Regions from separate parts of the Paenibacillus sp. Leaf72 genome, predicted to be linked through region 4. Evidence: riboswitches for the same ligand, from Rfam matches in the RefSeq annotation. Region 4 holds a riboswitch; each other region holds the start of a gene.
The links. Region 4 has a riboswitch for cyclic di-GMP ahead of ASF12_RS23760 (condensation domain-containing protein). Riboswitches for the same ligand answer to the same signal wherever they lie in the genome.
Positions count from the first base shown of each region.

Region 1: it holds a riboswitch for cyclic di-GMP, as region 4 does, so the genes downstream of both, ASF12_RS18175 (glycoside hydrolase family 26 protein) here and ASF12_RS23760 (condensation domain-containing protein) in region 4, are expected to answer to the same signal.
Region 2: it holds a riboswitch for cyclic di-GMP, as region 4 does, so the genes downstream of both, ASF12_RS27850 (methyl-accepting chemotaxis protein) here and ASF12_RS23760 (condensation domain-containing protein) in region 4, are expected to answer to the same signal.
Region 3: it holds a riboswitch for cyclic di-GMP, as region 4 does, so the genes downstream of both, ASF12_RS32925 (transglutaminase-like domain-containing protein) here and ASF12_RS23760 (condensation domain-containing protein) in region 4, are expected to answer to the same signal.

Region 1 covers NZ_LMLV01000016.1:7,907-11,489, reverse strand. The annotation lists gene ASF12_RS18180 (glycosyltransferase) at 1-321, opposite strand, end outside; gene ASF12_RS18175 (glycoside hydrolase family 26 protein) at 742-1,689, opposite strand; cyclic di-GMP riboswitch class I at 1,774-1,862, opposite strand; cyclic di-GMP riboswitch class I at 1,941-2,028, opposite strand; gene ASF12_RS18170 (mannosyltransferase family protein) at 2,117-3,376, opposite strand; gene ASF12_RS18165 (glycosyltransferase family 2 protein) at 3,380-3,583, opposite strand, start outside.
Region 2 covers NZ_LMLV01000033.1:111,152-114,734, reverse strand. The annotation lists gene ASF12_RS27870 (phytoene desaturase family protein) at 1-860, shown strand, start outside; tRNA gene ASF12_RS27865 (tRNA-Pro) at 997-1,070, opposite strand; tRNA gene ASF12_RS27860 (tRNA-Thr) at 1,080-1,155, opposite strand; gene ASF12_RS27855 (YrzA family protein) at 1,270-1,479, opposite strand; cyclic di-GMP riboswitch class I at 1,644-1,727, shown strand; gene ASF12_RS27850 (methyl-accepting chemotaxis protein) at 1,881-3,583, shown strand, end outside.
Region 3 covers NZ_LMLV01000035.1:367,780-371,362, forward strand. The annotation lists gene ASF12_RS32905 (response regulator) at 1-305, shown strand, start outside; gene ASF12_RS32910 (GNAT family N-acetyltransferase) at 354-848, opposite strand; gene ASF12_RS32915 (hypothetical protein) at 1,085-1,546, shown strand; cyclic di-GMP riboswitch class I at 1,906-1,990, shown strand; gene ASF12_RS32925 (transglutaminase-like domain-containing protein) at 2,004-2,819, shown strand; gene ASF12_RS32930 (SdrD B-like domain-containing protein) at 3,103-3,583, shown strand, end outside.
Region 4 covers NZ_LMLV01000031.1:77,894-81,476, forward strand. The annotation lists gene ASF12_RS23750 (MFS transporter) at 1-536, shown strand, start outside; partial or broken gene ASF12_RS23755 (aldo/keto reductase) at 553-896, shown strand; cyclic di-GMP riboswitch class I at 1,437-1,524, shown strand; partial or broken gene ASF12_RS23760 (condensation domain-containing protein) at 1,819-2,385, shown strand; gene ASF12_RS23765 (non-ribosomal peptide synthetase) at 2,447-3,583, shown strand, end outside.

The DNA.
Region 1 (3,583 bases), on a different contig from region 4:
TTCTCTCATTTCCGCTCGCTTTCCATCATCACACACCCAAATGTTTAACATATTTTCCGGATAATTCAAGTTTTTACAAGCAAGTATGGTTTTTCTAACCAAGGATGGCGGTTCATTGTAGGTAGCGATCGTAACATCCACAGAATAAAGGTTGTCAGGTAATGGCGCAGGCTTTCTTTCAGTGGGTTTTAGCAGAAGAATGTGGAATAAAACGGATTGAAAAATAGAAATGATTTCAAAAAATAGTAACAACGATCCAAAAATTAATGACCAGCCAGATGGGAGTGTTTGTACAAGTCTCCATACTAGATACACGATCATGATAGCAATGGATAGCGTTGTTAATATGTACCTAGCTTTTGTTTTCAAATAACCCCAATCCTTTGCGCTCTATTTATTCGCCATAATTCCATTCCTTTTCTGACTAATCTACAACATGGATTGACTATACTGTCTAATTTCGCTGTCGATATTTGTTAAATCGGCCGGAAATATGATATTTTTGGCGGCTAAGGCTCAAATTCAAAGTTATCTTATCACAATCCTTGCCCCTTTAAAAGTTAATTTTTCTTCTTAACATTGTAATCTTATTGGCAAAAGTGTAGAAAAAAAGCGAAAAAACTCTAATTTTACGCGGTTTACGCGAAATTAGAGTTTTCTCAGAATACCTATTTAGTATTATATCAGCCAGTGTTTGATAGAGTTGAGACCAGGACTTGACGACTAGCCCCGTCTAATCTTTTAAAGCGTTTTTTGCAGCGTTTGGTAAGCGCTCAGGCTATCAGCCGACGAATCGATATGCCAGTCCAGCTCTTTGTTCTCGTTGAACCAGATCAAGCCTTTAATTTGGCTGTACGCTGGCGATTGCACTTGATTCATCGCATCAATAACCCATTCGTTTTTGCTGCCGCCGCTTTCTGTTGTGCCAGTTTCAGCGATAATGATCGGCTTGCTCGAAATGCTTGTCAGCGCTTGGTACGAAGCGTAGAATACGTCGTTAAAGCTTCTCCACGAGCTCCACGATTCTTTCGTTCCAAAGTTGTAGCCATCGATCGAAAGCAGGTCTACGTAAGCATCGCCTGGGTACATAGCTGTAAACGATGCGTTTTTGCCAACATTTTCAGCGTTTACGTTGTACATGAATTTCACATTCGTTGCGCCTTGCTCTCTGAAAATCGTAACGACACGTTGGAATGCCGCTTTGTAAGTCTCGTTTGTGTTAACTGTGCTGTCGCCAACGCCCCAGCCGTACCAGTTGCCATTGCCTTCGTGGAAAATGCGAAGCCAAATTTCAGGGTTTTTGTTAGCTGCTTGCCAGTTAACCAGTTGTTTTGCCGTTTGTTTCAGGTAAGCGTCTACTACGCCTCTATTAATATCAGCAGTCGAATATTCTTTGTAATTTTTATTTTTAAACTCAAGGGTAAGTAGGTTAATCGAACCATTATTATTTACATAGTCCATAAAGCCCTTCCATTCATTAATCCCTTGGTTCGAGTTGACAAAAGTATGTACAACATCTTGGTGTCCACCGATTAGTTGCTCGTAGGCAGCGATGTTGTTCAAGCTTTGGTTCGGCCAAGTGCCGATCCATGCTCCGTTGTAAAAGTTGGTTTGCGCGCTAGCAGGGAGTGCCCAGAGTAATGTCGAAGCGAGCATAAGGAGTGTAAGAGCGAATTTTGTAGTTTTCATAGTAAGTTCCTCCCCCGAGCGAATGATGGTCGTGGTCCGAAGAACACGCCGCACCTTCATCAGGCAAAGGAGGCTATGTCGGGCTTCGGCAGCTGGCGAGCATATCCTGTTTAAGGATGAAGCCCCTATAGCTTTGCGCACATCAGGTTTCCCTGAGTTTGCCTTTTCGTGTAAGCAATAAAAAAAAGATAGTCCCTGCTCCCGAAAGAACAAAGTCTACCTTGATTAATAAAGGAAGAATCGATGTTGAATTCGGTAGCTGGCGAGCATATTCCGTTAGGAATGAAGCCCCTGTAGCTTTGCGCACATCAGGTTTCCCTGAGTTTGCCTTTTCGTTAAACGATCTAGGTATAAAGTACGAGCTAAAGTAATATGGTGCTATTGTACACCTTAAGCGCAAATTTCGTCAATTTATTTTTTCATAAATTTATACAACGAAAAAATATCCATTAAAGTAGCAAATCGCATACACAATATGAAGCAGGAAAAACATCATGAAATAAAACATTTGCAGCGCCTTATTATTTTTCAGCACATCCGCAAAATAAATGTAGAAGGGGAACGCCACCATGACATAACGTGGAATGCTCTGCAAAAATTCGGCGCTGGCGAACGGAATGAGCATAAGCAGCAATCCATAGGCAAAAAACAGCCATTCATGAGCATTACGGCGAATATCTTTCCAGCGCATAATAAGAAAGGCAGCAAAAATGACGAGGACGGCATTCGCGATAATAAAGGCAAGCAGGCCATTTTCCCAGCCGCCATTTCCTGAGAAATAAGGCTTTTGGATAAAATGAATATAGTTCGAGAACGGAGCAACCGTCTTGCGATACCAGTTGATGCTTTGCTCGGTAATCGGAGCCAGCATATCGCCAGTAAGCCATTTCATGTACAACAGATAACCGGCTAGCGGCAGCGCCGAAATGATTGCATAGCCTAAATACTTCGTGTCCTTCCACTTGAAACGGTACAGCCTGTGTTCGATCAACAGCGTACCCACAACGAAAAACAAGTTGACGAAGCCCAAATTGCGCGTCACAGCGGACAAGCCCCCGAACAGAAACGCGAGAAAATATCGTTTTTGCATCGCATAATAGACGGTCATTAGCGACAGCATGAGGAACAGGCTCTCTGTATAAGGCACGGCATAGAAGATGGCGGTCGGAAAAATGAGCAGCAGCAGCACCGCGACTTGAGCGTGCTCCTGTTTCAGTCCTCTTTTTAAACAAATGCCATAAAAATAAAAAAGTGATACGAGCAAAAACAAATTCGATAAAACCGATCCCACGACTGTCGCATCGTATTTAGAAATAGACTCCACCAAAAAGACTAACAAAGGGTATAAAGGGAAAAACACCCAATTTGCACTAGGATGCGATTCGTTGATGTTATACGTATCATAGCCATTTTCGGCAATTCCCAAGTACCATACGCTGTCAAATTTCCTTAGATCCTCGAAGCTCGGCTTCTTCAGCTGTGAAATATCCGTCTGGATCGAGAGCTGGCTCGATGTGAAATCATGCCCCTGCACGACCGTATAGTCCGGCGGAATTTGATAGTTCGGAAACAGATTCATGCCGAGAAAGCCTGCAAAATAAAGCAATATTCTCGTAATGACAAACAAGGAGAGCAGGAAGATCAAAACTTGCGTATTCGATTTTGCTTTAAGCAGCAGCGATTCCATTCGTCACCTCGTCTCTTGTAATTGCTGCGATTTCGTTTCCGCTGGCACAACGTTATGCAGCACGGTTTCCACGAAGTATTTCGGGCGTTTCTTCGTTTCAATGTAAATTTTGCCGATATATTCGCCAATTAGTCCAATGCACAGCAGCTGAATGCCGCCAATGAACCAAATCGAAAGAATCATCGAGCTCCAGCCGGATACCGTGTT
Region 2 (3,583 bases), on a different contig from region 4:
TGCCGCATGTCGAGACAGAGCTTGGCGTTTTTGGTGTTCGAGGCGGCACCTACAGCATCGTTGAAGGTCTGCGCCAGCTTGCGGAGGAAATGGGGGCGGAAATACGCACCTCGGTGCGTGTGCAGCGCATTGCTGCAAAAGGCGGCGGCGTAAGCGGAGTAGAGACGGAATGCGGTTTTGTGCCAGCCGATCTGGTGCTCGCGAACGGAGATGTGCTGTCCGTATGCCGCGATTTGCTCGGCGAGCAGCTGCGGCCTGCCATGACGAATCGCCATATTTCAACTTACGAGCCTTCTCTGTCCGGCTTTGTCACTCTTGCAGGCATACGCAGACGTTACGATAAGCTGCTGCATCATACTGTATTTTATCCGGAAAGGTATGGGGAGGAATTTTCGGCGATTTTCGCGCGCCGCGAGGCTCCTGCCGATCCTGCGATTTATGTATGCTGTTCCGCCTATATGGAACAGGAACTGGCGCCGGAAGGAGGCAGCAACCTGTTTATTTTGGCGAATGCCCCGTATACGTCGGACGCTTGGAGCTGGGAGCGGGAGGCGGAGCGCTATCAGGGCCGTCTGTTGAAGCAGCTGGCTGCCTATGGCTTGGAGGGACTGGATCGGGAAGCAGAGCAGCTTGCTTTGTATACACCGGAGGATTTGGAGCGGGATACGTCGGCATTTCGCGGCGCCATCTATGGCATTTCCTCGAATTCAGCAAAGCAGACGTTTTTGCGGCCGTCCAATCGTGCGGATTTGCGCGGACTATGGTTTGCGGGCGGAACGACCCATCCCGGCGGGGGAACGCCGATGGTTGCCATGTCAGGGCTGCTCACCGCAGAGGCGATGATTCGGCAGCATCATTAATGAATCTATTGGGGCAAAAGAAAAGCCGCGCTTAGCGGGGGCAGCAAAACTTCCAGCTAAGCGCGGTTTATTTTTAATGAAAAAAATAAAAAACCCTTCTAAGTTAGAGGGCCTGCTTGAAACAACTTATAAAATATCGGGACGACACGATTTGAACATGCGACCCCCTGGTCCCAAACCAGGTGCTCTACCAAGCTGAGCTACGTCCCGGGAAAAAAATGGTGCCGTCGAGAGGACTTGAACCCCCAACCTACTGATTACAAGTCAGTTGCTCTACCAATTGAGCTACAACGGCGCGGTTATGTATCGGACACAAGATGTATTATGCCACAGAACTTTAGGAGGATGCAATACCTTTTTTAAATTTTTTTGAAAAAAATTCGGGCAGCGTTCAAATGCCCGAATTGGCCTATTTTTTAACTTTAAAATGAACGACTGCGCTGTACAGCATTTTCCCGCGATCGGGATGAAACACCGCATGATGACTAATCGCATGAACTTGTAATAGCAGTGCTTTATTCGCTTCAATTTGCTGGTCAATGTGCTTTTCGAGCGTACGTAAGTCAAAAGCCTCAAAAAATTCGATTTTATCCTCAATTAAATCTAGTCGAAAATCCATCTTGTCCCCCCTAAAATCTCATTAATAGCTAGCATTCGCTAATATTATAACGTTGTTAGGCACTAGTTTCAAAGTATCATGTCAGATAATCTCGCTTTTTATAATTTACAAAAAGGTTTTCCTAAATTATACTTTAAAAGTGTCGAAATAAATAGAAAATTACATACTGAAAAAGGCAAACTTATTGAAAGATAGGGGCGCAAAGTTATGGGCCTAAGGTATTGAACTATGGCAGCCAAACCACCGGTACAGGACTATAGGCTGATTCAGCTGTTCAATTCGTCGCGGTGATTGGATAGCTTTTGTTTTTTCAGTGTAATAGGAGAGATGGAGAGAAAATGATGATTAACCGATTGAGAGAGGCAAAATGGTTAAAATGGACATCAAGGATTTCTGATTTCTTGAAGAAACAAAAGGTTACAACGAAGCTGTTGTTTATCACTTCATTAATCACCTTGTTCAACGTCGTCGCTGGCGGGTGGATTTTTATGCAAAATGCTTCGGTTAGAAGTGCAGTGAAAGCTTCAAATGAGCTTCAGGAGGCCAAAAAAGAATATCAAGGGATATCGGATTCGATGCTGCGCACGCTGCTTTCGATGATTGATGCCGTAGAAAACGGCAGCACCGGCGACGATGGAATCAACTTGGCACTTAAGTCGATGCCCGAGCGGGTAGAAAAATTGAAGGTTACACTAGCGTACCTGGATGAAAAATATCCTCACGGGGATAACGGCACCGCCTATTCGAACCAAGGCAATGTGTTTGGCCTTGCACTGGAGCAGCTTAATAAAGAAAACGGCAATCACAGCCTGCTAACCATTGAAGACCGCTCCGCCAAGGTCAAACAGCTTGTCAGTACATATACGATTGTTCTCAGCTTTGCGAATGAAACGGTAGAAAATTGGCTCGAAGTGGATACGGTCGCTACACAGGAGACATTAAATAAAAGTATTGCAGCTGCCAATACGATTATTATCATCAATATTGTTTTGCTGGCAGTACTGCCGTTCCTCATGTCGTATTCGTTAAGCCGGAATGTAAAAAAAGGCATCGTTGGTTTAATGAAGCGTATTACCGCTTATCAAAATAACGATTTCACCTATGATGAGAAGCTGGATCGCCAAGATGAATTTGGTCAAATTGACCGCTCGCTGGCGCAAATGGGAAGTGAGCTTCGTGACACCCTTCGTTCGACTATGGATGTAAGCACGGTTGTTCTGCAAGCCTCGCGCAATATGGGCGATATGATTGTTCGCAATCAGAACGCTTCCGAGCAGGTGAAGGAAGAGATTGGCAACGGCAAAACGATTTTGATGACCCAGTATGATGATGCAACTTCGATCTCGGCCGTAACGGAGCAAATATCGGCAAGCTCGCAGCAAATTGCGGCTTCAACCGAATATATTAATCGCGACATGAAAGAAATGAGAGAGTCATCGCGTATAGGCTCCACCGATATGAAGGGCGTTGTGCAGATGGTGAATCAGACGGTGCAGCAATTTGCCCGAGTTACCGAGTCCTTCGACCAAATCAATGAGCGCTACAATAATGTAACGAAGTTTTTGGGCGGCATTCAGGATTTGAACACACAGACGAATTTATTGTCGCTGAATGCTTCGATTGAATCGGCGCGTGCAGGCGAGCATGGCAGAGGCTTTGCTGTAGTAGCGGAGGAAATTCGCAAGCTGTCGAGCCAGACCGATATCATTTCCAAAGATATTACGAAGGAGCTTAAGCTTATTCAGAACGATTTTGCCGACAGCAGCCAAAGCTTGAGCAGCTTCTCGGAAGTGATAGAAACGACGAAGCAGGCATCGGTGACGGCTAGCGAAATGTTTAATGGTCTGGAAAATCAAAGCAGTGTATTGTCCGAGCAAATGGGCGAAATTTCGGTCGGCATTGATGAAATTACAAAAGGCATTACCGATATTGTTGGCTCAGTAGACAAGCTGCTGCAAACCTCCTCCGAGGTAAATGGCAAAATGGAGCAGATGAGCGGTATGTCCGAAGATCAATTCGAGGTATCGATTCAGCTTCAAGAGCTGGCTGAGAAACTGCAGGGCTCTTCCACTAATTTGCGCGAAAAAGCGGCTGTATTCAAGGT
Region 3 (3,583 bases), on a different contig from region 4:
GCGAACGCCAGCGCCTGAAGCGCCTGTGGCTGAATACTTCCTATCGCTTGGAAGCTTGGCATGTCGAGCATGGCCAGCTGGATAAAGCGATTGCCGGATATATTCGAATTATCGAGGAGCATGCGCAGGCGGAAGAGGCTTATTTTGCCTTAATGCAGCTGTATGCGTCTAAAGGGAATCATCTTATGGTTAATCAGCAGTACAATGCTTTAACCGCCGCGCTGATGGAGGAATTGAACGAGCAGCCAAGCGCATACATTACAGAATGGTACAAAGATTGGAAAAGCGGCGTTAATGGTTTGTAGACTGGTGAAGGAAACAAAATGGTAAATAATTGGAGGGGCAAGCGAGTGCTATTGACTTTTTAAACCATAGCCCTCATAAATAGCTCTCCAATCCAATGGCCGTGCCATTCTTCTTTCTACTTGCTCGAGAGGCTTAAAACCATACTTGGCATATAAAGTCTGAGCATCTTTTGTACCTAGATTAAAGCTTGTTCCTTTTAGTTTGGGGTGCTCCAATATGGTTTCTAATAGCCACTTGCTAAGTCCTATACCTCGAAACTCGGGTATAACAAATACATCCCCTAACCAGGAAAAGCGGACAAGGTCGGTGACAACTCGCGCAAAACCAACTAGCTTCGCTTGTTCCTTAAGCGGATTCCCCTGATAAATGCCGTAGCACAAAATGGAGTGTTCAATGGCTGCTTGTACAAGTTCTTTGTCAATTCCGTTTGCCCAATAAGATTCCTCGTTTAGAAATTTATAAATCGTTTCAATATCCAAATAAGCTTTATTTGTGCTAATTGTAAATCCGTCGCTTCTAGTCCAAAGTTTTTGTTCTTCCAAAGGGCTGCAGTCCTTTCTGAGTATTCCTTTGAATTATCATACTGTTGAAGGAATAAAAATTCAATATTCTATGCGGCCTATTATTTTGTAAGTTTTGCGAGATTAAACAGAGATTTTGTCGAGAAATTGTAGAGTTGCCCTATTTATAATGGAGGAGTAGGTGAAAATGGAGACGGACAAGCTTTACGAGCTTCATTTTCAAAAAAATAGCATGTCCAAAGGAATGGTTGAAGAAGATGATGATAACCGAGAAGCGGCAAATGAATGTCATTCGCCATTTTCGCTATCCTGAGCTGGCTTGCTGTATAAGCGAGGGAGCCCAGCACCTACGACAGCTGAATTTGAATCAAATGACCGATTACACCATCGTTCGTGGCTTTTATACCCATCATAGAGGTCATTTTATTGGCATTACAGCTACTTCTGAGGGGCCTTTGTTTTTTTATGACAAGCAGTATTTTCAGCTTTCGGAAGGGAAATTTATGATTACTCTGGAGCATGATGATAAGCGGAACACGTTTTCTTTTTGGTGGGACGGGGTGGAAATATGCCGCCTGAACTACCAGCGTCAGCTTTATCGGTACAATGAGGGAATCGTAGATGATGGTATTCGTGATTTTTTTGCGTGGCTTTATTTGTCGACAGGACCAAGGAAGTTTTGGAGATTCCAAAAGTTTTACACGGTCAAAAGCAGCTAAACGCTGTTTCGGGTATCGGAATTTTATCAACCGACATAGGATTGATAAAACGCATGATGGAGTTGAAGCGAGATGGGCGCAGAACATTTGAAAGAATTTCAAAGCTTGAAGCACGAAGATGAAATGCGGTATATGCTCCTGCTTAGAGACGTAAAGGGCATGCTTAAAGAGCGGAAGGAAGAGCCTTTTATGAAACGGTTAAAGCGGAGATGGATGAAGAAAAACCAGAAAATACAAGCCTCAGCCTGGAAATAAAAAAGATTTAACGTATTGTTTATTGCAAATAATGGGTATATACTAGAGATAATCATAGTTTAATATAAGGTAGTTTTTCTACCTAACACCACTTACAAAACTTTACACGATAACGGCAAACCTGTCGAAAGGCAGGGACGCAAAGCTAAAGGGCCTTCTCTATTATTAGATGGCAGCCTAGCCACCGAAGGGAGTTTTTTTTATGCGCAAAAGTTTAACGGTTATGATTTTGCTGGCGTTGATTCTGTCCGTGTTCCCTCAAGCAACTGCTCAAGTGGCAGCGGCAGCTGGGACAAGCTGGCTCGACGAATCCAATGTGGATAAAGGAAGCATCGGCATTCGTTATGAGGTCAAGTCAGGCGTAGATACAAGGCTGGTTGTAGCCAAAGACGGCAAAAATTATACGTATGCGCTCCGGACAAACCAGACAGAAGAATGGTTTGCGCTTCAACTGGGCAATGGAGATTATACGATTTCATTATTGGAAAACGTAAGTGGTACCAAAAAATATAGAGCAGTTCATACAGGCAAAGTTACCTTGAATTTGAGTGACAGCAGCCTCGTCTATTTGAACTCCATTCAAAATATTGATTGGAGCAGCAACAGCAAAGCGGTTAAGAAAGCATTGGAACTGACTAAGGGAGCAAAGACGGATACCGAGAAGGTAACGGCGGTTTACAATTATATTGTAGCGAATATTTCTTACGATCATCAGCTTGCGGCTAAGGTGACCAACGATTATTTGCCTCAAATCGATCGTACCTTTAGTTCGCAGAAAGATATTTGCTACGGCTACGCTGCATTAATGGCAGGCATGCTTCGCAGCTTGGACATTCCGGCCAAGATGGTGACGGGCAAAGCGTCTGATGTATCAAATTATCACGCCTGGAATGAAGTATATTTGGACGGCAAATGGATCACGATCGATACGACGCTTGATGCTGGCCTGAAGAACAGCAAGAAAGCGGGCAAAATGATTAAAGACAGCTCGCGTTATACGGCTGCTAAAGTTTATTAAACGGAAATAAACACATATAACTCAATAGGTACACACAGAAGCTTCGTCTATCCTTCATCGGATGGACGAAGCTTTTTTGCAGTTATTTAGCTGACGGATAAAGGGGAGGCTTGTAAAGTTTTTGTACAGTTGGGCTGGATATAATTTTCTTATTTGAATACAAGGAGGAAGAGGATGGAAAATGACGTGGTATTTGTAAGGTAATGTTTTTGTACTAGGCATTATCGGTATTCACAACAAGAGAGAAACTAGAGGAGATAGAGAAAAAGAGAGGATTGATGAGATGCCCGCAAGTAGACAGAGAGCGATCAGGCACAAGATTTCCTGGATCATGCTGCTCGTTTTGCTGCTGCAAGCTGCATTACAGCCATTCGCAGCACCGGTACAGGCAGCAGGACCGATTACAGGGCTGACTTTTACAAAGACAGCCAGTGTGAGCACTGTTAATGTAGGAGATACCTTCAAGTATACGATCTTGTATCAGGCAGATGGAGCGACTCATGTCGGTAAGAATGTAACGATTGTTGATACAGTACCGGCACAATTTGAAATTGTAGATGGCTGGGAGGATGGAGGCTGGGATACGAAAAATGGCCAAACTCTAACCGTCAATGCACATCCATTGCCTTCCGGTACTTCGGTGAAGCTGGAAATTCCCGTGAAAGCGAAGCCGACTGGCTCAAGCTCGGTTGTGCCTACGACGAATACGGCGACGATTACACTCGTTGATTCAGCGGAAAGTACAACGGCATCGGCGAATGTAA
Region 4 (3,583 bases):
TGCCGATTGCGGCATCCGTCTTTTTTCTGTTTATCGCGTATGGGGGCATTACAACATTTGTTCCGCTGTTCGCTAAGTCGATTCAGGTCAATTCCGGCGCATTCTTTCTGGCCTTTGCTGCATCACTGGCACTCAGTCGTCCCATTTCGGGAAAACTTTCGGATCGATACGGAGAGATTTCTGTTATCGTACCAGCCCTTGTCATTACGATTGGCGCCTTGATTGTGCTCAGCATGTCGACCGGCTTAGTCGGTGTGCTTGTTGCGGCGATTTTATATGGCATCGGGTTTGGCTCCGCGCAGCCGGCCCTTCAAGCGGCAACGATACGTCTGGCCCATCCAGAGCGAATCGGAGTTGCCAACGCCTCGATATCGACCGCTAATGATCTTGGCATCGGGCTCGGTGCGATCGTGCTAGGCTGGGTTTCCCAGTACATGAGCTATCAGGCGTTATTCACGGTCAGCGCTTTGTCCGTTGCAATTTCCTTGCTGCTGTTCACTTTATTTGTAAAACGTTTGTTGAAAAATAATGAATAAATGGAGGAACAATCAAATGGAATATGTGAAACTCGAAAATACGGGCTTGGAAGTATCCCGAATTTGTCTGGGCTGTATGGGCTTCGGAGTAGCCGTGCAAGGAGGGCATCAATGGATTATTAATGAAGCAGACAGTCGTCCCGTTATTAAAAAAGCACTAGAGCTTGGTATCAATTTTTTTGATACAGCTAATGTATATTCAGCCGGATCAAGTGAGGCGGTTATTGGACCTGCTTTAAAGGAATATGCAAATCGGGATGAAATCGTGCCGGCTACTAAGTTGAATGGGCGCACGCAGGTCCAAACGGTGCCGGACTTTCTCGAAAGGCCATTATGAGCGAGATTGATAAAAGCCTGAAACTCTTCAGAAAGAACCTGTAACCTCACCTATTGTTGGTGCTACAAAAATATCGCATATTGAGGATGCTGCAGCTGCTCTTTCCATAAAGCTGACACCTGAAGAAATAGCCCAGAAAGATGATCTTGAAAAGAATAAGCGGATCAATGGCTGGACGCCCATTATCTTGTGAATACATATGCCGAACCTTTTAGACAATAAAGGAAAAATCGATACCACAGAAACGCGGTGATGCGTTAAACTGAATGCTTATAAAGATGGCTGTCGAGACCTTCTCGACAGCCTGATGCCGCCTAAATGGCGGCTTTTTTGTTTTAAAATTTTCATAGCGTTACGTATCAAGGAAGATAAATCTGCGCAGGATTATTTCGTTCTAGTCTATCCAAGTTTCGTCTCCTCCCATAGACTTTCATTCTCTTCATATTAATAGGACCCCTCTCCCAAAAACTTTTTGTCGAATGAAAATATAAAAAAATGTAAAAAACGTAACTATTTGATGAACGGATTGTTTATAGATTAGGAATGGAATAAAACAAACATAAAATGGATAAAGGCATACCTATGGAAACATAGGGACGCAAAGCCATGGCCTAAAGCATCAGACGATGCTACGGTTGACAGGTTGCTGGAAAATGGGAGCAGACTGTCCAAAATCCGGGCAGTTTTTTATTTATCAAAACAAGTTATTGGGGGTAATTTGATGAAACGTTTTTATTATCCATTAACACATGCGCAAAAACGAATTTGGTATACCGAGCAGTTTTACCTCGGAACGAGTATTGCCAATTTGAGCGGTTTTCTCAAGCTTAGATCGCATGAGGGAATGGATTGCAGCAGGAAGGGAACAAAACCGTTGTCCAGCAAAATGGCAAACCAGCCGATTCAGTAGTCAAGCTGGAGGTGATTATGCCGGTAGCTGTAGCTATTAACGTATCACGAACGGTAGGCTGGTTTACCTCCCAATATCCGGTTGTGCTCGACATGAGCTATACGGACGATTTAGCCTATCAAATAAAACGGGTGAAAGAAGATTTGCGCCATATTCCCAATAAGGGAATCGGTTATGGCCTGCTGCGATATTTGGCAGCTGATGAGCATAAAGCAGGGCTCACCTTCTCATTCAAACCGGAAATCAGCTTCAACTATTTGGGGCAATTCGACAGCGAGGTGCAAACAGACTTGCTTTCACCATCCGTATACGATATGGGCGCGCAAACAAGCCCGGAATCTGAAGCGCTGTATGCGCTCAGCTTAAGCGGTATGGTAAGAGGCGAACGCCTCGTTGTGTCTTGCGCCTACAATAAAAAGCAATATTTGCGAGCTACGATAGATCAGCTGATGGATCGCTTCCACCATCATTTGCTTGTATTAATTCAGCATTGTACAGCCAAGACAGACAGAGATTTCACACCTAGCGACTTTACGGCGAGCGAATTGCAGCTCGAAGAGGTCGGAGATATTTTTGACATGCTGGCAGAGAAGTTTGGCTAAGAGAATGAATTAGCGCGCAGTTTAACTTGCTGCGGAATGGATAGAAGGAGGCCAAGCACAGGTGAACGGGATTACTTTTCAGAAGGAGCAAGTACAAGATATATATTTTTTATCGCCTATGCAGGAGGGCATGCTGTTTCACACGCTTCTGCACCCCGGACAGAGCTATTATATGGAACAGCTGGCCATTTCGGTGAAAGGCTCTTTTCGCAAAGAGTTGCTGGAACAAAGCATGAACGTGTTGATGGATCGGTACGATATTTTTCGTACCGTATTCCTGCACGAGAAAATCAACCGGCCGGTTCAAGTTGTATTCAAGCAGCGAGCGTTCCGCGTTCAGGAAATTGATCTATGTGATCAGCCGCGTGAGGAGCAGCAGCGACAGCTTGCTGCCTTCAAGCAGCAGGATAAAATGCTGGTATTTGATCTGTCCAAAGATATTTTAATGCGGACGACCGTTTTTAAGACAGCTGAGGACACGTATGAATGGATATGGAGCTATCACCACATCATGCTGGACGGCTGGTGCTTTGGTATTATTGTAAAGGAGCTGTTTCAGATATACAGCGCCTTGCTGAATCATAAGCCATACGAGCTGCCCGTCTCGAAACCATATAAGGAATATATCAACTGGCTTGGCAAGCAGGATAAGGAGGCTTCGCTTGTCTTTTGGTCGAGCTATTTAGCTGAATTTGAAGGGCAGGAGTCTTTCGCCGAGCAGCGCAGCAGACGCCATAAGGAAGGCTATTCGTCAGGCGAGCTTCATTTTAAGCTTGGAGAGGAAGACAGTGAGGCTTTCTCTAGATTGGCAAGAGAGCAGCAGGTTACGTTAAGCACGGCGATTCAAGCCGTTTGGGCTATACTGCTTAGCCGTTATCAGCGCAGCAGCGATGTGTTGTTTGGAGCAGTTGTATCGGGTCGTCCCGCTGAGATTAGCGGTGTGGAGAGTATGGTGGGCCTGTTTATCAACGTAATCCCAACCCGTGTCCAGATCGTACCGGATATGACCTTCAAGCAATTAGTATCGGAAATGCAGAGACTTTCAGTGCAAACCGAAGCGCATCAATACGTGCCGCTCTATGATATCCAGAGCCGAATAGGCCAGCAGACGTTAATTGATCATATTGTTGTGTTCGAGAATTATCCGCTTCAAGAGGCCGGCAAACAAAGTGACGAGCAGAGTCTGGGATTTACGATG